DNA from 4 places in the Parabacteroides sp. MSK.9.14 genome. Region 2 is predicted to be linked to each of the others. Evidence: riboswitches for the same ligand, from Rfam matches in the RefSeq annotation. Region 2 holds a riboswitch; each other region holds the start of a gene.

Region 1 (5,382 bases), on a different contig from region 2:
GGCTGACTTTCACAAGCAAGCCTTCCTCTAATCAATTCTATTGATTCTGTCGAATGATTCTTTTGTTCACCATGTTAGTTATTTATAATTTTCAAATCGACGTCCTTGATTTACAAAGGCATATTGCCATGTTTCTTTGGCGGATTGCTCTGGCTCTTATTTTTTGCCATTTCAAGCGCCTGTATCAACTTGTAACGTGTCTGACGGGGCATGATGATCTCATCGATAAATCCTAATTCGGCTGCTCGATAAGGATTCGAGAACTGTTCATTGTATGCCTTCATAGCCTGTGCTTTTTCTTCTCCTTCCGCTTTCCGGTACAGGATATTGACAGCCCCTTCGGCTCCCATCACTGCGATTTCCGCCATCGGGTAAGCCAAGTTGATGTCGGCGCCGATCGGTTTGCTCGACATCACGATATAAGCGCCGCCGTAAGCTTTACGCGTAATCAACGTAATTTTGGGAACTGTCGCCTCGGCATAAGCGTAAACGATCTTCGCCCCGTGGCGGATAATCCCGTCATGCTCCTGCTGACAGCCGGGTAAAAAGCCGGGTACGTCCTCAAACGTCACCAACGGGATATTGAAGCAATCGCAAAAACGGATGAAACGAGCCGCCTTGTCCGAGGCATCGATATCCAGCACACCAGCTAGGAAAGCCGGCTGATTCGCCACAATACCAACCGACTGGCCACCCAGACGGGCAAAGCCGACCACCACATTCTTTGCAAAATGAGACATCACTTCGAAAAAATAATGATTGTCGACCACCGGCTCGATCACGTCCTTCATATCATACGGCACGTTCGGATCATCGGGAATCACCGTCTGTAACGTTTCCGTTTCACGACGGATATCGTCAGAACACGGGAGAGACGGCGCATCCTCCATATTGTTTGACGGCAGGAAGCTCAGCAGCTCGCGGATACTCATCAACGTTTCCTCCTCCGTATCGCACACGAAATGCGTCACGCCACTTTTACTGCTATGCACATAGGCGCCTCCCAATTCCTCTTTCTCCACCGTCTCATGCGTAACGGCCTTCACGACATCCGGTCCGGTTATGAACATATGGCTCTTCTCTTTCACCATAAAAATGAAATCGGTCAGTGCCGGCGAGTAACAAGCTCCACCGGCACAAGGACCGAGGATAGCCGAAATCTGGGGAACCACCCCGGAGGCCATCGTATTTTGATAGAAGATCGACGCATAACCTGCCAGGCTACCGACTCCTTCCTGGATACGCGCACCTCCCGAATCGTTCAATGCGATCACAGGCGCACCATTTTTCAGAGCTAGCGTCTGAACCTTTACGATCTTGGCGGCATTGGTCGAACTGAGCGTTCCTCCGTAAGCTGTAAAATCGTAGGCGTAGACAAAGACCTGACGACCTTCGATCTTACCATATCCAGAAACGACACCGTCTCCCGGAATCTTGTTTTTCTCCATGCCGAAATTCGTACATCGATGCGTCACGAACTTATCCAGTTCAACAAACGTACCTTTATCCAGCAACATATCAATACGTTCACGGGCTGTCATACGCCCCGCCTCATGTTGCTTATCGATACGAACTACGCCGCCACCCAGAGCAGCCACTTTATCTAGTTCTTCAAACTTCTTATATATCTCTTCTTTCTGCATTTCCTTCCTGATTAATTACTTCCAATGTCATCAACACCTGATTCACGTTTACCGTGTCTCCTTCCTTCACCAGGATTTCACGTACCCGACAATCAGAGCTGACCTTATAGTTGCTCTGCATCTTCATGGCTTCGAGCACCACCACGATATCCCCGGCAGACAGAAGGTCTCCTTCGTTCACAGGAATCTTCATGACCTTTCCGGGCATCGGCGATACAACCTTGTCGCCCTGCTTCTCTTCGCTGTTCTTGCGCATACGTAGATATTTGGCCTGCGAATCGATTATGTCGACCGAATAAGAGGAGAAAAGCGTGTTGACCTGATAGTTCTTTCCTCCTCCCGAACGGATCAGCTCGGCATTGTAAGAATGTCCGTCATGCAAGATCGAACAAGCCCCGTTCTCAGCCATCACGATATCCACCTCGTAGGGTTGTCCGTCTATGTCGAGCCGCACCTTGTTTCCATCCTTTCCAAGCAGCTCCACATCAGCCACCCGGTTTCCAATATGTATTTCCATTATAAACAATTTTTCAAATCCTTAACACACCTTTCTGCAACCCGAACTCACGCCAACGGCTGATCGGGCGGTTGTCCGCCGAAGAGCCCGATGCGTTCTCCTCCAGGTTCATCAGGTAATCCATATAAGCAGCGATCATGGCGATATTTTCCGATTCATGCTCGTCTCCGGGGTTCACCGGATGTTGCAGCTCCTCGCCATGCTTTCCGATAAACGATGTATCGTAGGTTCCATGCACAAAATCAGGTATATCCATGATCCGCCTGAGATAGCTGATATTCGTCTTCAGCCCGGTAATCTTGTATTCGTGCAAGACACGCCTCATTCGTTCGATCGCATACTCGCGGCTGGTAGCCCACACGATCAGCTTGCCGATCATCGGGTCATAATAGACCGGAATCTCATAACCTTCATAGACATAGCTGTCGATTCGCACTCCGATCCCGTTCGGTTCGGTCAGCTGGCGGATAATGCCGGGAGATGGCATGAAATTGTTGGCGGTATCTTCGGCACAGATCCGGCATTCGATAGCATGCCCACGCTGGGAGATATCTTCCTGCCGGATATGCAACGGTTCGTTGTCGGCAATACGAAGCTGCTCCTTTACCAAGTCGAGCCCCAACACCTCTTCGGTAATCGGATGCTCCACCTGCAAACGGGTGTTCATTTCGAGAAAATAAAAATTACGGTGTTTATCAACCAGGAACTCGATCGTCCCGGCACCGGAATAGTCGACGGCCTTAGCAGCCGCAACCGCCTTCTCGCCCATCTCTTTCCGCAGTTCCGGCGTAATGAACGGCGACGGACTTTCCTCGACAATTTTCTGGTTACGGCGTTGCACAGAGCATTCGCGTTCGCAGAGATGGACCACATTCCCGTAATTGTCGCCTAAAATCTGGAACTCGATATGATGTGGTCCCTCCACGTACTTTTCCAGATAAACTGTATCGTCACCAAAAGAAGAGAGCGACTCCGAGCGAGCGGCGTTGTAAGCCTCTTCCACCTCTTCTTCCTTATGGATCAGACGCATTCCCTTTCCACCGCCTCCCATCGAGGCTTTCAGCATGACCGGGAAACCGATCTCCCGGCAGACCCGGCATGCTTCTCCAACATCCTGCAAAGGCTGCTGCGTGCCAGGAACGACCGGCACGCCGGCGTCTATCATCCGCTTGCGGGCGGATATTTTATCTCCCATCGCCTCCATCGTTTCTGCCGACGGGCCGATAAAGACGATTCCTTCTTCTTTGCACCGGCGGGCAAAATCCGCATTCTCGGACAGGAAACCATATCCGGGATGAATCGCATCCACCTTGTGTTGCTTGGCTGCTCGGATGATCTTTTCGATATTCAGGTAACTATCTTTTGATGCTGCCGGTCCTATCAAGACCGCATCGTCGGCATAAAGGACATGACGTGCCGTCCGATCTGCTTCCGAAAAAACAGCCACCGACCGTATCCCCATTTCGCGACAGGAGCGCATAACCCTCACAGCTATCTCGCCCCGATTCGCAATCAGAACTTTTCTTATCATATTTATTGTATTTATGTTTCGCATCCATAGCCTAACCCACGAGGATATGAACCTTATAATGAACGGCAGGTCTTCTGACTGACTCCCATCCTGAAGCCTTCCCGACTTAATTATAACAAGTCAGTGGCGAAAGTAGTTCCAAGATGTTAAAACGGAGCTTCACAGCAGCGGGACTGTCCGGGATTTACACCCGATTCCCTTTTAATCCATATTCCCGAACGGGAAATACAGAACCGATTCGGTGGCAAATGTAAACTTTTTTTCTGATACGCTCTATTTCGACCGCCAAAATTCGGTACGGACACACGAAATATTCTGTAATCAATGGCAGCAATTACAAAATCAGCGACAGCAATTATATAATCACTGCCACTGATTACAGAATTGCTATCGCTGATTTTAGAATAAATGAAGGGATAACGATCTTTTTACCCCTTACAAAGTGAAAATCGAAAGTAACAAACGAATATATTCTACCCGACGATCCATTTGCCGCCCGGAATGAGCGAAATAACCTTGGTTGTCACGAAGCAGCAAATGAACGTGCATGTCGCAATCGCAGGAATGGCGGCAACAGTCGGTAACGGCAAGACGGACTTGAACACCGCCACCCACAGACCGAGCCAAAAGATATGCATCAGATACATCCCATAGCTGAGTTTAGAGAGTTCCAATACGAAGCGCGGAGTTTCGGGAAGTTCAATACAACTGAACATCAGGAACGTGCCGGCCGTAAGCAACACACAGTTGATGGTGCAGAAAGCCCACCCTATTTCCAGCACGGGCGTGGGGAGTATTTCTCCGGGAACGGCCTGAACATAGAACGAATATATGGTAATAGCTGCACCAATGAGCATCGAAACAATTCCGATAATAAAACGTTTGGAACGGTTCCAGGTCAGATGGACATGTATATAATGTGCGAGCACAAGATAGCCTAAGTAACCGGAGAAATACCACAGCATATGGTATTCGTTCCAAAAGCACTGTCCCCACACTTCTCCGAACCAACGGTTCAGATATGGCATACAGGTCGACAAGAGAAACAACCCGATAAAGAAACGTTCTTCTTTGACCGTCACTCTGCTCAACCAGGGCGAGATGATAGGAATAAACAGGTAAATGCTGATCAAGGGATACATAAACCATAGATGCCCGGCCAGCGTCGGGAAGTTCAGAAATATCCGCGACAGATCCTTGATCGAGGTCGCTCCATCAATCTGTCCCCACAACATCGGCAGAGTACTGTAGAGTATCATGAATATGAAAAACGGTGGTAGAATGCGGATACAACGCCGACGATAGAACTGCCACATGGTCTGCCCTTCCTTCATCGGCGCAAGAAGAAAAGCGGAGACTATTATAAACAACGGCACGGCCATACGCGAAAACCCATCGTATATGGACACCCATAGCCGGTCTGACTCATTTGCCAGAAAGGCTTGCGGTCCCACCATGTCCGTCGAACCGGGGGCACCGTAAAAGTTTTCACTGGCGTGGACGACCATAACAAGGAAACATGCGAACACGCGTACATAATCCAAAAAAACTATACGTTTCATTTTTTTGCTTAATTACTATATTAATAAGAGATTTAATTCTTTAGGCGAAGCATGCATTCATGGCGGAAATCTTCGTAATTTTCCTGATACTGCTTAATTGGCGGTAAAGATAGGAAAAAAGCCGGAAAT
Region 2 (5,382 bases):
CCCGCACGGACATATTCCGGATGTCACACTTCTCCGTCAGGACCACACCGATCGTCGTGCTCAGTTCCTTGTCCGAATAACTGTCCATATCACGTCCCAAGACGGCGATCTCGCCTCCCAGCTTCTGCTGGAAAGCCGACAGCGTGCGCAGAAGCGTCGACTTCCCGACTCCGTTCGCCCCTAAGAGGCAGGTTAATTCTCCGCTATAAATCCGGGCTTGTATATGACTCGCCACCAACTTGGTATCGTTTTTTGTCCGATAACCGATAGAGAGATCGTTTATATGAATCGTATCTTGTCTCATCATTCGTTCAGTTCGTTTTTACGTTTACGGAATAGAACGGAGGCCACTACCGGAGCACCGATTAGGGCAGTCACCGAATTGACCGGCAAAGCCCCTTCGAAGCCGGGCATCCGGGCAACCAGGTTGCAGACGAGTGCCAATGCGGCACCGGCAAACAGGACGGCAGGCATCAGGACCCTATGGTCGGATGTTTGAAAAATGGCCCGGCACAGGTGCGGGACGGCCAGGCCAAGAAAGATGACCGGTCCACAATAGGCCGTCACGATCGCCGTCAGCACTCCTGCCGAGGTGATCACCAAAAGACGTGCCCGCTTGATGTTCAATCCCAAGTTACGGGCATAGCCGTCGCCAAGCAGCATCAGGTTCAACGTCTTGATCAACAGGAACGACAAAGGGATCAGAATCGCCATGATCGCAACAAACAGCATCATCTGGTTGCCGGAAACACGTGAGAAGCTGCCTAACCCCCAGATCACATAGGCGCGAATATCCTCCTCCACGCTGAAGAACTTCAGCACGCCGATCACCGCATTCGCCACGTAGCCGATCATCACGCCGATAATCAGCAGCGTCACGTTCCCCTTCACCTTCTGCGACACATATACGATCAACGCCATCACCGAGAGCGAACCGATCACGGCTGCTATCGAAAGCGCAATTTCTCCCATAAACCCCAATTTACTAAGCGCAACCCCTCCGAGGCTACCGCTCAGCAGTACCACAAAGGCCACGCCCATGCTCGCACCAGAGCTGATCCCCAGCACAGAAGGTCCCGCCAGTGGATTCCGGAAAACAGTCTGCATCTGCAAGCCGCTTATCGCCAGGCCCGCTCCCGCCACCAAAGCAGTCAATGCCTGCGGAAGACGTGATTTCCAGACGATATTCTGCCAGGTCACCGGCTCGTCTCCCAGTCCGCAAATAATGTTCCAGACAGACTTCAACGGGATAGACACCGATCCTAACACCAAATTCAGGAACATCAGGACCAGGATAGACGCTACGATGAGCGACATCAGAAAAGTAGTGGAATGTCTCATTCGTGCAGCCTATTTGAGCCGTGCATAATAAACAGGTGTATGATCGGGCAGCAGGTCCGGATGGAATATATGCAGCAGGTCGGCCAGTACGACTTCCGGCTCGGTCGGCATACTTTCGTAAAAAGGCGTATCTTTCATGTTGCAATAGATGATCCCTTTCTCTCTGAAGGCACGGAAATCGGCATAACGCGGGTCCTGCTCCTTCAATGCCTCATAGCTGAACGTACCCGGATAGCTGTTCACAATGCGCCAGTAATCGGCTTCGTCACCCTGGTTGTAGACAGTTTCGAAATCAAGTGTCACACCTCCCGAACGTTTGTCGTTTTTGAGGAAATAGTCAGCACCGGCGTCCTTGAAAAGTTGGGCGAGAAAGCTCTCCCCTCCTACGGCATACCAGTTACCGCCCCGCATCTCGCCGCTCAACACAACTGGACGTTTCTTCACTTTTCCCTCCGCCGTCAGCTCCTTCAATTCATTGTAACGGGCCGCGATGGCGTCGAATATCTCGTTTGCCTTTTGCTCCTGTCCCACCAACAGGCCGACGAACTTCACCCATTCCGCCTGTCCCAACGGCGTCATCTCCTTATAGCCTAAATGTGGGATCAATGGGATACCGACATCCTTCAAGGTCTCATATCCGCCCCGTTTAAAAGGCGAAACAAGGATCAGGTCTGGGTTCATACTCATGATCACCTCGTTGTCGAAATTCCCTTCTATGCCGATTTTGGCGGTCTTCCCACTCTTGAGACGTTCGTTCATCTCCCTATTGAACAGATGCCGGGTACTGGTCACCCCTACGACCTTGTCCAGTTCGCCCATCTCGATAAAATTGGACAACTGCAAAGATGTCATACAGATAACACTTCTGATGGGTGTCTCGATCACAGTATACGATCCAGGGATGCCGGCCGGTTTCGTTCCTCTCCTGACAAGCGCATAATGAAAAGTCGTACTTTCCTCATTCTGCGGGTCCTGGATATCCAGCAAGACATACCCGCTCCGATAGGATAATTCGAAACCACGGGCATACTCGGGTACAATATGGACACCGGAAAACGCGCTTTCTTCCGTCGTTTCCACCTTATCGGTCCATTGATTGTTTTTGATCGTACACGAGGATGCGACACACAACGACATAAGCAGGCAGCACCCTGCCAGGCATTTTTTCATATTCAATATTATTTTATTATAACCGAGCGAGCGTTGTCCACCCCACGAGGACGAGACTCTTCAAAACCGAAACGGCAGGTCTTCTGACTTACTTCCATCCCCGGACACCTTCCCGATCCCCCGATCAGTGGCATTGAGTATTGCCGGTATGTTACCGAAGTTTCACAGCAGCGTGGTCTGTCCGGGATTCCCACCCGGTTCCCTTTTCATCCCTGTCCTGTAAGGAGGACAGGGAAACCTGTTTCAAAGGGCAAATATAATAATATTACTTTTTCTTTCAAGAGAAAAGTGGCAGACAAATCAGTTTTTCTTACGAACCGCCAGATATTCGTCTTCCGGCATGACTTTCAGCACATGGCCGCTTTCGTCGAAAGCGACAACCAGATTCCGCTGGTCAGTCGTCTCGAGAGAGACCTTATACTGGATAGGGCTGCCGCTACCATTCGACTTGTACACCTCTTTGATCAAGCAATTTTCATAAGCGTCGTAAATCGCTTCCTGTGCGGCAAGGTCCACATCGACGATATCGATCGCATAGAAATTTTTCATACTCAACATATCGATATCCGTATTCCCATCCCGTCCAGTCTGCGCATGACTGTTTTGAGCCATACAGACACACGAAACCACCATAGCCACCATCAATACAAACTTCTTCATAACCTAAAATCTTAAACAATCTATTTACCTTTTTCTAATCGTTCCATCAAGTACAAATTGCATGCCAAAGAATAAAAAGCGGGCTGTGGAAAAGGCAGTGTGGAAATTATCCCCACAATTGTGGAATGCAGATTTGGAAAGTTCCGCAATTTTCCTCACTTTTGCGCACCAAATAATTCTAACGCACATGTCGTACCCCATCTGCTTCGTATCGCTCGGTCCGGGAGACCCCGAACTGATCACCTTGAAAGGCTTGAAAAAACTCCGACAGGCCGATATCATCTATTGCCCCGCCACCATAAGCAAAAGCGGACAACTACTCTCCCGTGCGGCCCGTATTATCGAAGAACTGGAAATCGAGAAATCTGTAGTCCAGTTCTTCACGCTCCCGATGAGCAAAGACCGGACCGAAGTCTGGAAAGTCTACGATACCTTGTATGAAAAGGCCATATCCGCCAGGGATAAAGAGAAAAAGGTGGTCATTGTGGCGGAAGGCGATGCAGGGTTCTATTCTTCCATACAGTATATATACGACAAATTCAAAGAGAACCGCATCGAAGTGGAACGAACCGCCGGAATACCAGCTTTCATTGCAGCGGGTGCTTTAGCCGGCTTGCATATTGTCAAGCAGGAAGAACAAATCATCGTCATACCCGGAATGCTGACGGCGGAAGAATTGTCGAAAAAGATCAAGACCGGTAATGTGATCGTCATCATGAAGCTGTCCCAATGTGTGGAGGCCGTCCATACCTGCATCCGGTTGCATCCGGAAACGAACTTCCATTATTTTGAGAATGTCGGGACCGGAGAAGAGTTTTACACCTCCGACCGGAAACAAATCCAGAGGAAAATATTCCCATACTTTTCCCTTATGATCATCCAATAGTATCTAAACTACCAGACTTTTCATTTTGTTATTATACAAAAATATATTTACTTTTGTTTTCCACTTAAACTCACATAAGACATGAAATCAGACATAGAAATTGCAAGAGAGGTTTCTCTGCGCAAGATAAAAGAAATCGCGACCGGATTAGGTATCCCTCGTGAAGAAGTTCAGAATTACGGCAGATACATCGCCAAGATACCTATCCATCTGATCGACGAAGAGAAGATCAGACAACACAATCTTATCCTGGTTACAGCCATCACTCCTACGAAAGCGGGTATCGGTAAGACGACCGTTTCAATCGGGCTGGCTTTAGGATTGAACAAAATCGGTAAAAAGGCGGTCGTTGCCTTGCGCGAACCATCATTGGGTCCATGCTTCGGCATGAAGGGCGGAGCTGCCGGAGGCGGATACTCGCAGGTGTTGCCGATGGAAAACATCAACCTGCATTTTACGGGGGATTTCCATGCGGTTACTTCTGCCCACAATATGATCACGGCATTGCTGGACAATTACATCTACCAGACGCGTAATACCTGTGAAGGTCTGAAAGAAATCAAATGGAAACGCGTACTAGACGTGAACGACCGCAGCCTGCGCAACATTGTTTCCGGCTTGGGCGGATCGGCCAACGGTGTACCGACGGAGACAGGTTTTGACATCACACCCGCTTCGGAAATCATGGCGATCCTTTGCCTGGCAACGGACATCGAAGACTTGAAACGCCGTATCGGCAACATCCTGTTGGGATATACGAACGATGACAAGCCTTTCACTGTAAACGATCTCGGTGTGGCCGGAGCGATCACGGTATTGCTGAAAGACGCTCTCCTGCCCAACCTGGTGCAAACAACCGAAAACACGGCCGCATTCGTACACGGAGGCCCATTCGCCAACATCGCACACGGCTGCAACTCCGTTCTGGCGACCAAGATGGCGCTGACGTATGGCGATTACGTCATTACAGAGGCTGGCTTCGGTGCCGACCTAGGAGCTGAAAAGTTCTTCGACATCAAATGCCGCAAAGCCGGACTGACACCGAAACTGACAGTTATCGTGGCGACAGCCCAGAGCTTGAAGCTGCATGGAGGCGTACCGGAAAACAAGATCAAGGAACAGAATATCGAAGGGATGAAAAACGGTTTCGAGAATCTGGACAAACATGTCGAGAACATGAAACGCTTCGGCCAGGAAGTGATCGTGACTTTCAACAGGTACGCATCCGATACGGACGAGGAAATCGCACTGGTCGCAGAACATTGCCGCGAGATCGGTGTTGGTTTCTGTATGAACAACGTATTTGCTGCCGGTGGCGAAGGAGG
Region 3 (5,382 bases), on a different contig from region 2:
ACCTGATTAGCGAGCTTTCGGGCCGCGTCGCTCTCATGTATTACGACAAGGGCAACCTGACCCCGGTCCGGTTTGTAGAAGCCGATACGTTACATGTCTCCGGTAGTGCCGATATACACATCACACCGGACGGTCGTTTCCTATATGCCTCTAACCGTCTGAAAGGTGACGGTATCGCGATTTTTTCTATCGATCTGGAAAACGGGCAATTGACAAAGATTGGTTATCAGCTGACCGGTATTCATCCGCGTAATTTCGTCATCACCCCCAACGGCAAGTTCCTGCTTTGCGCTTGTCGGGATAGTCATATCGTGCAGGTTTACGAAATAGACAAGCAAAGCGGTTTGTTGAAAGATACGGGAAAAGACATCCGAGTTAGTAAGCCTGTTTGCTTGAAGTTTACCGACATGTAAATGTGATATTTTTAGTAGCTTTGCAACGTGTAAATTGTAATAAGCTATGTCATTCATTAAGATAACGGAACAGAATTCTCTCTATAACGACCTGGAACGGAAGTCCGTCCGGGACTTGCTTGAAGATATCAATACGGAAGATCAGAAAGTGGCGTTGGCTGTCCGAGAGACAATCCCCAAAATAGAAGAATTGGTTTTGCAGATCGTTCCCCGCATGAAGCAGGGCGGACGGATCTTTTATCTGGGAGCTGGAACCAGCGGGCGGTTGGGAGTTTTGGATGCTTCCGAAATCCCCCCGACGTTCGGGATGCCTTCCACACTGATTGTCGGCTTGATAGCTGGTGGCGATACTGCCCTCCGGAATCCTGTGGAGAATGCCGAAGACGATGAGGAACGCGGCTGGCAGGAATTGTTGGAGCACCGGGTTAATACGAAGGATACCGTGATCGGCATTGCTGCTTCCGGGACGACTCCCTATGTGATCGGTGCCCTTCGCAAAGCACGTGAACAGGGCATCCTGACTGCCTCCATTTCCAGCAATCCAGATTCACCGATGGCGATGGAGGCCGATATCGCAATCGAAATGATTGTCGGGCCGGAGTTTGTCACTGGCAGTTCCCGTATGAAATCCGGCACGGGGCAGAAAATGATCCTGAACATGATCTCCACCTCCGTTATGATCCGATTGGGTAGGGTTAAAGGAAACCGGATGGTCAATATGCAGCTCACCAATCAGAAACTTATAGACCGTGGAACCCGCATGGTTGCCGAGGAATTGAATCTTCCCTATAACCAATCCCGCCATCTGCTGTTGATGTACGGCTCCGTTCAGGAAGCTGTCGAGGCTTACCGCAAAGCTTAACGGGTCTGGAGTCGGTTTCAGCTTTTTTCTGTAAGAAGATGAGAAATATATGGAAAATATCTTTATATTTGTCCCATGCATTGTTCCTGCTTCGCAATCTGCGGAAAAGGATTAAAAGGGAATCGGGTGCAAATCCCGGACAGTCCCGCTGCTGTAAGCTTCAAAACGGATTGGGCAATTCTTTTATGCCACTGACGCGAGTTGGGAAGGCGCTCATACCGGAAGTAAGTCAGAAGACCTGCAACGCATATTTTTTCGACGGCTTCGAGGATAGGCCGGAAGAGAACTGTGAAGCCGTAGGCTTTTGCCTTTCTTTATTTCCGTTTCCCGTAGCTATTTACTTGTTTTTAATTATTTTGCCATAATAATTAGGAAAAGAGGCATGAATCTGTGGGTGGGATGAGCTCCGCCTCGATTCATGCTTTCCTTTTATGAGTGTGATTAATCTTCCGGCTTTTGTCGTATAAACCTTTTTTTCGTACCTTTGTGCGTTTCCTCCATAAAGAGAGGAAGATAAATACGACTTCAAATTTGTATATGGAAATGAGAAAAACAGTATTATATGGCGTTTTGGCCTTTTGTTTGGTTGTGTTGAATTCTTGTTTGGGAGACCCGGCCACCCAATTGACGATGGCAAACCAGGCAGGGGTAGTGGTGACCGGTTACGGACCTGGTAAGGCTATTTATACCAAGGGGGACGTAGTGGTCTCTTCGGAAGACTTCCAGAATGCCAATGTGGAAAACGGAGAATGTATTTTGTTTGATTATTCCATCGATTACGGGGTCGCAAACAATATGGGGGCAGGGACGGATACCAGTTATACCGAGGCTATTATTTATGAAAATACGATCTCGGAGGTTAATCGTTGGAACTTCTATAATACGTTGACCGATACCTCTATTGTTGCAAAGGACGAACTGTTGCTTTCTTCCCTCCAGGCGCGTTCCGCTTATATCAGAGGCAATTTGTTCCTGTTCACGGAGATAAGCAATCACCCGGCAAACCAAGTGGACAGTTTCTCTTTGTCCTATAATTCGGATAAATTGTTGGGAGACGATAATATTTATAGCCTCTACCTCCGCACGATCAGAATCAAGGCGGACACGACAAGAGGCGAGGCGATGATTATTCCTTGTGCGTTCAATATCGAAGATCTGGTGAAAAAGGCGGAAAAGAATCATTCGGATGAACTGAAGTTCCGGATTAACTATGCATATTCGTTCGGGAAGGATTCTGCATCGATAAACTGGAAAAGTTCCGACGTGTTTACAATAGACTTGACAGGAAAAGGCAAATAAAATGATAAATAGCAAACGAGCGTATTGAAAAATGTATAAAGAGATATTTAAATTGGTTGTAGCCATCATCTCCCAGCCGGGAAAGGCGTGGGATATTCTGACGAGAAAAGAAGAAAAGGACGATGAGTTTTTATCCCGGTTTGTGTATCCTCTCATCGGATTCGTTACGGTTGCTGCTTTTTTAGGCGTGCTGTTCACTCGGAAGGAGTTTGATGTCGAACTGGCGTTGAAGTCGTCTATCCGGACATTAGTCGCTGCGTTCGGCGGCTTTTATCTGGCTTCCTATTTGCTGAATGAGATTTGGCAGGGATGGTTCAAACGGGAGAAGGATATGAAACTGTGTCAACGCTTTGTCGGCTATTCGTCTTCGTTGATGTTTGCATTGAACATCGTGTTGATGTTACTTCCGGAGTTTTTCTTTTTGCGTATATTTGTGTTATATACATTTTATATCGTATGGGAAGGGGCCGGCCCTTATATGCAGGTGGAGGAGAAGATACGCCTGAAGTTTGTCGGGACCGCGACCGGTCTGATTTTGCTGACGCCCTGGTTGATCGAGGTAATTCTTTCCATGCTGATGCCCGGTTTACGTTTTTGATAGGAGAATAAGATGAAAGAGAAGATTAGTAATAACATACAGATAAAGAACAAGCGGGCGACTTTCGATTATGAGTTGCTCGACACGTTTACGGCAGGGATCGTGCTGACCGGTACGGAGATCAAATCGATACGCTTGGGAAAGGCGAGTCTGGTTGATACGTTTTGTATTGTGGAGAAGGGGGAATTGTGGGTGAAGAATATGTATGTGGCAGAATATTTCTACGGGACATACAATAACCATACGGCTCGCCGTGACCGCAAGCTGTTGCTGACTAAAAAGGAATTGCGGAAGATTGAAAGCGCTGCCCGCAATAATGGCTTTACAATTATTCCGACACGTCTTTTTATTAATGATAAAGGACTGGCCAAAGTCGTTGTGGCTATTGCCAAAGGTAAGAAGGAATATGACAAACGCGACTCTATCAAGGAACGGGACGACCGCCGGGAGATGGATCGTGCATTTAAACGGTAACGAACCTTTATGGATAAAGAAATATTTTTGAATCTCCTGAAAGAACGCATTTTGATTCTGGACGGAGGAATGGGTACGATGGTCCAGGGATTTAAACTGACCGAGAAAGATTATCGCGGAAAACAGTTTGCCGATTGGATGAGCGACCTGAAAGGAAATAACGACCTGTTATGTATCACCCGGCCGGATGTGATCAAATCGATCCACCGTCAGTATCTGGATGCCGGTGCCGATATTTTTGCTACCAACACTTTCAATGCAAATGCTATCTCGATGGAGGATTACGGCATGCAAGGGCAGGTGAGAAATATCAATTTGGCTGCCGGAAAATTGGCGCGTGAGGTGGCCGATGGCTTTATGAAGGAGCATCCGGATCGCACGATCTTTGTAGCTGGTTCTGTCGGCCCAACTAATAAGACTGCTTCGATGAGCCCTGACGTGAGCGATCCGGCTTACCGTGCTGTCACCTACTTGGATTTGTATAGTGCCTATAAAGAACAGGTAGACGCTTTGGTAGACGGGGGCGTGGATATCGTTTTGTTTGAAACGACTTTCGACACGCTGAATGTGAAAGCCGGACTGGAAGCTGCCGAGGCTGTGTTGAAGGAAAAAGGCAAGGATTTACCGATTATGCTTTCTATGACGTTATCTGCCCAGGGAGGACGTACGTTTTCGGGGCAGACATTGCTTGCGTTTTTGGCTTCCGTGCAACATACCAATATTGTTAGTGTCGGTCTGAACTGCTCTTTCGGTGCTGCCGATATGAAGCCTTTTCTGGCTGAATTGGCAAAACATGCTCCCTATTATATAAGTGCTTATCCGAACGCCGGTCTGCCGAACAGTTTCGGTTCCTATGATGAGACGCCGGAAAAGATGGCTGTTCATGTAAAATCTTTTATTGACGAAGGGCTGGTGAATATATTGGGAGGCTGTTGTGGTACGACGCCGGCCCATATTACCAAATATCCCGAACTGGTGAAAGGGGCCAAGCCGCATGTACCGGCTCCGAGGCCCGATTGTCTTTGGTTGTCCGGTCTGGAGTTGCTGGAAGTAAAGCCGGAAAATAATTTCGTGAATGTCGGCGAACGATGTAATGTGGCCGGTTCACGTAAGTTCTTGCGCTTGATCAAGGAAGAAAATTATGAAGAGGCTTTGACAATTGCCCGCAAGCAGGTGGAAGACGGCGCGCAGGTGATCGATATCAATATGGATGACGGAATGTTGGATGCCGTGAAGGAGATGACGACTTTCTTGAACTTGATCGCATCCGAACCTGATATTTCCCGTGTTCCCGTGATGATTGACTCTTCTAAATGGGAGGTGATCGAAAAAGGTTTGATGTGCGTGCAGGGTAAAAGTATTGTGAATTCGATTTCTTTGAAAGAAGGAGAAGAGGTTTTCCTGCAACATGCCGCTCGCATCAAACAGTTGGGTGCAGCTACGGTCGTAATGGCTTTTGATGAAAAGGGGCAGGCAGACACGTTTGAACGGAAGATCGAGGTTTGCGGACGTGCTTACCGTCTCCTCCGGGAGAAAGTCGATTTCGATCCGAACGGAATTATTTTCGATCCGAATGTGCTGGCTATCGCTACCGGTATGGAAGAACATAACGGGTACGGACTTGACTTTATCCGTGCCGTGGAATGGATCAAGAAGAACCTGCCGGGGGCGAAGGTGAGCGGCGGTGTCAGCAATCTTTCCTTCTCTTTCCGTGGAAATAATTATGTGCGGGAGGC
Region 4 (5,382 bases), on a different contig from region 2:
CCAATGCCAACGACGAACCGTTTATTTCATCCCGGACATTGCGTGGCTCGTGGACTTTCGATATCCATTGCGGCACTTGAGCCAACGACATAAACCCGCTGAATATCCACGTCAAGGTGAACAATCCGAAACAAAGGCCGGCCAGATGATGCCACCGGAACAGCCTTTTCCGGTATGGAGTTCCTGTGTGATGCTTTTTCCGGGCTATCCGAAAAGAACGGATACCGACATAAATTCCGGAAAGCGTCATCAAAATACCGATTCCTGAAACCCATAGCACAATGTCTTTCCATGGTTGACGCCCGTGTGCCCGGAACTGCTTGACATAAATCCAGTGGGGGATAGCCCCGACCCAAGCCCAGAAACGTGACTTCCATGTCGTAAACTGCAAAGCGTCTCCTGTCCTGGACGACAAATAAAGTTCTCCCTTTTCTTCATCCGGGAAACAATAATGATAAACCGGGAAATCTTTGAACGGATATGCACCGATCAGCCAAACGTCGATCTCGTTGAGTGTATCTTTCAGCATCGCATCCCCGGAAGACCATCGATTCGCAATTTGCTGCAATTGCCCGGAGGAAAACTTGCCTATGGGAAGCCCTGTCCGGGCATTCAAAAGGAATTCTTCTTCCTCTGTCGAAATGCGAATGACGTTTTCTCCGGCACGTTTGTTGAGGCTGATGCTTTTCACCGGGTCTCGTAGCGGCAACTCTTCCACCAGATTTTGTATCGGCAACAGGACCGTGTCAATGTCTTCGGCAAACGCTAAGGCTTGTTCCTTTTCGACACGGGGGTATGTATGATACATCATCACAATGCCGCTGACAAACCACATAAGGAACAGGATACTGAGGCAAATCCCCAGTATCCTGTGCGTTTTTATGAATAAACGATGGATTTTCATTCTACATGTCAAATGAAACCGTAAACTTCACATTGCGTCCTTCTTCCGGAATGAAGCCGATCGTGTTGACGGAAGTCATATAATAATTCTTGTCGAAGATATTGTTGATATTCATTTGCAACTTCCAGTTTTTAAATGAATATCCCACCATTGCGTTGGCGATGGCATAAGGCTCGAATTCCAATGTATTGGCAGTGTTGACATACGCTTTGCTCGAATAATTGAAACCTACTCCTAACTTTAACCCTTTCAGCGAGCGGTCAAAGTCGTAAAAAGCCCATCCGTAAGCCATGTGCTTCGGGACAAGATTCAAGTAATTGCCGGCCTGTGTGTTCTCGGCATAGTCATTCTTCGCGTATTCTTTCAGTTTGGCAACTGTGAATGTATATCCGGCATTAATGTTAAACTGCTGCCACGGGCGAGTGTTGATATCCACTTCAAGTCCTTTAGAATCGGCTTTTCCTACCTGTCCCGAAATCGTTTGCCCGTCTTTTGTCCCTAAGCTTTGAACCATGTTCTTCCGCAGGATGTAGAATCCGGAGATGTTGGCATTGAACTTGTCTGAAAATGCTATGTGCGATCCGGCTTCATACTGGTATCCCTTTTCCGGACTGAACACGTTCTTGCCGCTGGGTTCGATCACCTTGCCGTCATTGCCGATATAGACATATCCCGGCGAAGCCACCGTACGTGTCGGCTTGAAGTAATTGCTGGTCGAAGCATAAACGTTGAACGCATCCGTGAACTGGTAAAGCAGGCTGAAACGATAGGTCAACGCATTGTCATGGATATGCGCCTTTTCGTCTTTGGAGGTTACGACTTTGTCTTTCGTATAAGCCTGTTGGTAAGTCCGGTCGTAACGGTCATAACGCAGACTTAGCAATGCCGATAACCGGTCTGTCAGATTCAAATAGTCTTGCACGTAAATGCCATGCATATATTCCCAAGCCAAGTTTCTTTTTTGGTAAGGCAGATTCAAGTCGCCTTGGTTCAAGACAGGATCGACGACGGAGAGATGTGCGTTTTTCCCGGGACCGGTTGCATCGGCAGCATAATTGGCCGTATAGCGAGGGGTGTACAGGGATGAGAAAGAATAGCCACCCAAGAAGTTATGCTTGACCTCTCCGGTCATGAATTTTCCTTTCAACTCCAATTGATTTTGTAAAAGGCTGACCTTGTATGCGAACTGGTAACCGACACGCTGTATGGAATCCAGGCTTATGTATGTCTTGGTGTTTCCATTCATATAATAATGGTTGTATATGGGATCGGAAGATGTCAGATACGTCAACTTCTCGGAAGCATAATAATCCAGATCGTCATAGTAGTAGGAGAGATAGTCCGACAAGCTCCAGTCCGGGTTGGTGAACTGGTGCGTCCATTTGGCAGACACAGTCAGGTCCTTGTCTGCAAGATGGTCCAAGGGGTCATTGTAGCGTGTACGGCGGTCGAAATCTTCCGGAAGATCGCCCGGCCGGTAAACCACCGATCCGTCTGCATCATAAATATCCTTGTCGACATGAGGTTGTCCGGTATCCGTCCCGTAACGGTCGTTTTTCGCACTGACGGAAAAGTTCAGTTTGTCATAATCGCTAAGGCGGAAGTTCAAGGCGAAATAGGCATTGTAGGCCCGATCGTTCGTGTGTCTCCATCCTTCACCTCCGCTCATGGAGAAGTCTGTCCTGAAATTGACGCCCCGGGCAATGTTGCCGCCGGCACCTCCCTGGATCGAATAGCGCCCCCAGCTGCCTATACTCATTTGCGCATTTACTCGCGGAACAGATGTCGGTTGCTTGTGTACGAGGCTGATGACCCCGCCGAGTGCCGAATGCCCGTACATGACGGATGCCGCTCCTTTCAGTATCTCGATGCTTTCGATCGAAGCTAAGGTTGTATTGGGGGCTGAAGCATATAAGTTATGACGTTCGTCGCGGATTCCGTCTGTCACTACCACAAACGTGTTGAAACCACGAATGTAGAACGACTGGAAGCCGCCATACGAATTGTTCGGGCGGACTCCCGTGACGTTACGGGCAACATCGATCAATGAATTCAAAGAAAGGTCGGAAATCATCGGGGCTGACATCCGGGACACGGAAAGTGGAGCCTGCGACAAAGGTACCGGTAACCTGCCGACTTCGGTCGGTTTGACATACTGGCTAGTGATGACAACCTCATCCAATCTCAACGTGTCTTTGGACAAATCTTGCGCAAAGGCACTACTTACTCCCAGGCATAACATGCCCACAGTAAAAAATTTCGATTTCATATAGCTATAAATAAAAATAAATAAAGATGCCTCTTACCCCGGAAGCAAAAGTTATCTATGTGCATTTGGCAGGTTTCCTGGCTCGATCCTATCAGACGCCTTCCCATTCCCGGTATGATATTGAGGAACAGTGGCATGCAGGTCTTTTTGATTTCTTGCGAAACGGACCATACAGTAGCGGGGAACTGCTCCGGCTTTCCACCGGATTCCCTTTTAAACACCGGCAGGAAGCCGGCGTTTCACCAAAAACGGTGCAAAATTATAAAATTTATAGATTGGATGTTCTCTGTAGTAGTAAAATACCTACTTATAGGTATTTTTCCATAATACAAGCCTTAACCCCTTGTCAAATCAAGCGGGGAACGTAATTTTGCACAAGTTTTTGGTTCCACGATACCCGTTCGTTACGGGGAGGTGTTAAAAAGGGAACCGGGTGCAAATCCCGGACAGACCCGCTGCTGTAAGTTCCACACCAAACTCTTTGAATATGCTACAAGCCACTGTCCGCAAGCCGGATGGGAAGGCATTCAAAGGCGGAATAAGTCAGAAGACCTGCCAAAAACAACATCGTTTTAATGCTTTCGGGGAATAGAGCAACAAAACATCGAGCCATGCCATTCTTTATCCTTGTATAGAGACATCATTTCTCCATGTGTACATTCTCTGTAAGCGATTCGATACCGGATAATATGTAATTATTAATATTTGAATAACTAAAAACAAAGAGAAATGAAAAAAATCAAATTTGCATTGTTTGCGTTCATGGTAGCCCTGACTTCCTTTGCGTTCACGGCTTGCGATGACGACGACAAAGTGGAAGTAGTCCCGGTGACCGGTGTCTCGGTCGGTCCGGAGACATTGGAATTGAAAGAAGGAACGACTGGCACGTTGACGGCTGCCGTAGTCCCGTCTAACGCCACAGTCGCGACGGTGACATGGAGCAGCTCGGATGAAAGCGTAGCCACCGTAGATAAAGGTGTCGTTACGGCGGTTGCCGAAGGAACGGCGACAATCACCGCTAAGACGGACGATGGCGGTTTCACAGCCACTTGCAACGTCACGGTGACAAAAGAAACACCTGCGTTTGACGAAAGCAAATACCACTTCGACCTCTTCCTGACCGTAGGCAAACATGGCGGCATGAGTTCCAAGAATACGACCGTGGTCAACAGCATCAGCAAGCTGACTGCCGATATGGGGGTAATCACCATTACGGGCGAAGGTACGGAGCTGAACGATTATGCGATGGAATGTATCTCAAAAGGCAAGTACTATTACCAGATTCCGTCGGACGAGAACCGCTTTGTGAAGTATCAAATCAAGGATAACAAAGTTGTCGTGATCAAAGATTGTCCGTTCAAGGGAAATGTTTATAAAGTACGTTCTTATACCCATGCTTGGTTGGACGACAACACCCTGCTGATTATGTCTGCCAACGGTAAAAAGACGGGTGTGATTTGGACAAAACTGAACACGGCCGACATGTCTATTATCGATGAAGGCGAGTTGAACATCTCTGTTCCGGAAGGTTATAGCAAACTGACATCATCCGGTATCCTGACTTACCGTCAGGCTGACAACAAACTGTTCTATTTCTATTACGGAAAAACGCAAGGGACAAACTCGATGGATAGTAAAAACGAACCGAACTTCCGTACTGCCGTGATCGCTCCGGAAACAATGGAAGTGGAACAAAACCTTGTTTCCCCTGTCCACAGCGAAATGGCCGGTAGTGCTTACGGCGAGTTGATGCAAAACTGCGTGATGTATGACGAAGCCGGTAACCTTTACCTCGCCGCTTTTGCCGATGAAGATATCGAACGCGGACTTCTGCTTCGTATCAATGCCGGTGAATATGAGTTTGACGCCTCTTACAATGGTTACCCGGATGCCGATGGCAAACTGATGACCGCTCAATACCTCGGAAACGGCAAGGCTCTTGTTTACGGACGTAACGATGCTTCAGGCACGAAGATCGACAGCTACAGCCACTACTACTCTATCGTCGACCTCGCCACCGGCCAGCGCACACGCCTCGCCTACAACGGTAAGGAGATTGCCTATAGCGGAGGACGATTCTCACAACGCAGCGTCATCTTCAACGGTAAGGCTTACATCGGCGTGAACACTGAAGCTGATGCAAACGCTGTCATCTACATCTACGACATCGCCACCGGCACGGTCGAAAAGGGTGCCGAAGTCGCAGGCG

Evidence for each region. Region 2 has a riboswitch for cobalamin ahead of KTG12_RS10145 (ABC transporter substrate-binding protein). Riboswitches for the same ligand answer to the same signal wherever they lie in the genome.
Region 1: it holds a riboswitch for cobalamin, as region 2 does, so the genes downstream of both, accC (acetyl-CoA carboxylase biotin carboxylase subunit) here and KTG12_RS10145 (ABC transporter substrate-binding protein) in region 2, are expected to answer to the same signal.
Region 3: it holds a riboswitch for cobalamin, as region 2 does, so the genes downstream of both, KTG12_RS05255 (hypothetical protein) here and KTG12_RS10145 (ABC transporter substrate-binding protein) in region 2, are expected to answer to the same signal.
Region 4: it holds a riboswitch for cobalamin, as region 2 does, so the genes downstream of both, KTG12_RS16225 (Ig-like domain-containing protein) here and KTG12_RS10145 (ABC transporter substrate-binding protein) in region 2, are expected to answer to the same signal.

Annotation. Positions count from the first base shown of each region.
Region 1 is NZ_JAHPXO010000025.1:37,414-42,795, reverse strand. It holds gene KTG12_RS13785 (acyl-CoA carboxylase subunit beta) at 111-1,643, opposite strand; gene KTG12_RS13780 (biotin/lipoyl-containing protein) at 1,621-2,160, opposite strand; gene accC (acetyl-CoA carboxylase biotin carboxylase subunit) at 2,174-3,691, opposite strand; cobalamin riboswitch at 3,738-3,944, opposite strand; gene KTG12_RS13770 (acyltransferase) at 4,165-5,253, opposite strand.
Region 2 is NZ_JAHPXO010000016.1:27,353-32,734, forward strand. It holds gene KTG12_RS10135 (ABC transporter ATP-binding protein) at 1-304, opposite strand, end outside; gene KTG12_RS10140 (iron ABC transporter permease) at 304-1,341, opposite strand; gene KTG12_RS10145 (ABC transporter substrate-binding protein) at 1,351-2,511, opposite strand; cobalamin riboswitch at 2,567-2,768, opposite strand; gene KTG12_RS10150 (hypothetical protein) at 2,812-3,171, opposite strand; gene KTG12_RS10155 (precorrin-2 C(20)-methyltransferase) at 3,359-4,057, shown strand; gene KTG12_RS10160 (formate--tetrahydrofolate ligase) at 4,139-5,382, shown strand, end outside.
Region 3 is NZ_JAHPXO010000006.1:145,647-151,028, reverse strand. It holds gene KTG12_RS05265 (lactonase family protein) at 1-413, shown strand, start outside; gene murQ (N-acetylmuramic acid 6-phosphate etherase) at 460-1,275, shown strand; cobalamin riboswitch at 1,339-1,536, shown strand; gene KTG12_RS05255 (hypothetical protein) at 1,819-2,574, shown strand; gene KTG12_RS05250 (YIP1 family protein) at 2,606-3,172, shown strand; gene smpB (SsrA-binding protein) at 3,185-3,646, shown strand; gene metH (methionine synthase) at 3,656-5,382, shown strand, end outside.
Region 4 is NZ_JAHPXO010000033.1:33,475-38,856, forward strand. It holds gene KTG12_RS16215 (PepSY domain-containing protein) at 1-904, opposite strand, end outside; gene KTG12_RS16220 (TonB-dependent siderophore receptor) at 906-3,173, opposite strand; cobalamin riboswitch at 3,223-3,435, opposite strand; cobalamin riboswitch at 3,540-3,748, shown strand; gene KTG12_RS16225 (Ig-like domain-containing protein) at 3,903-5,382, shown strand, end outside.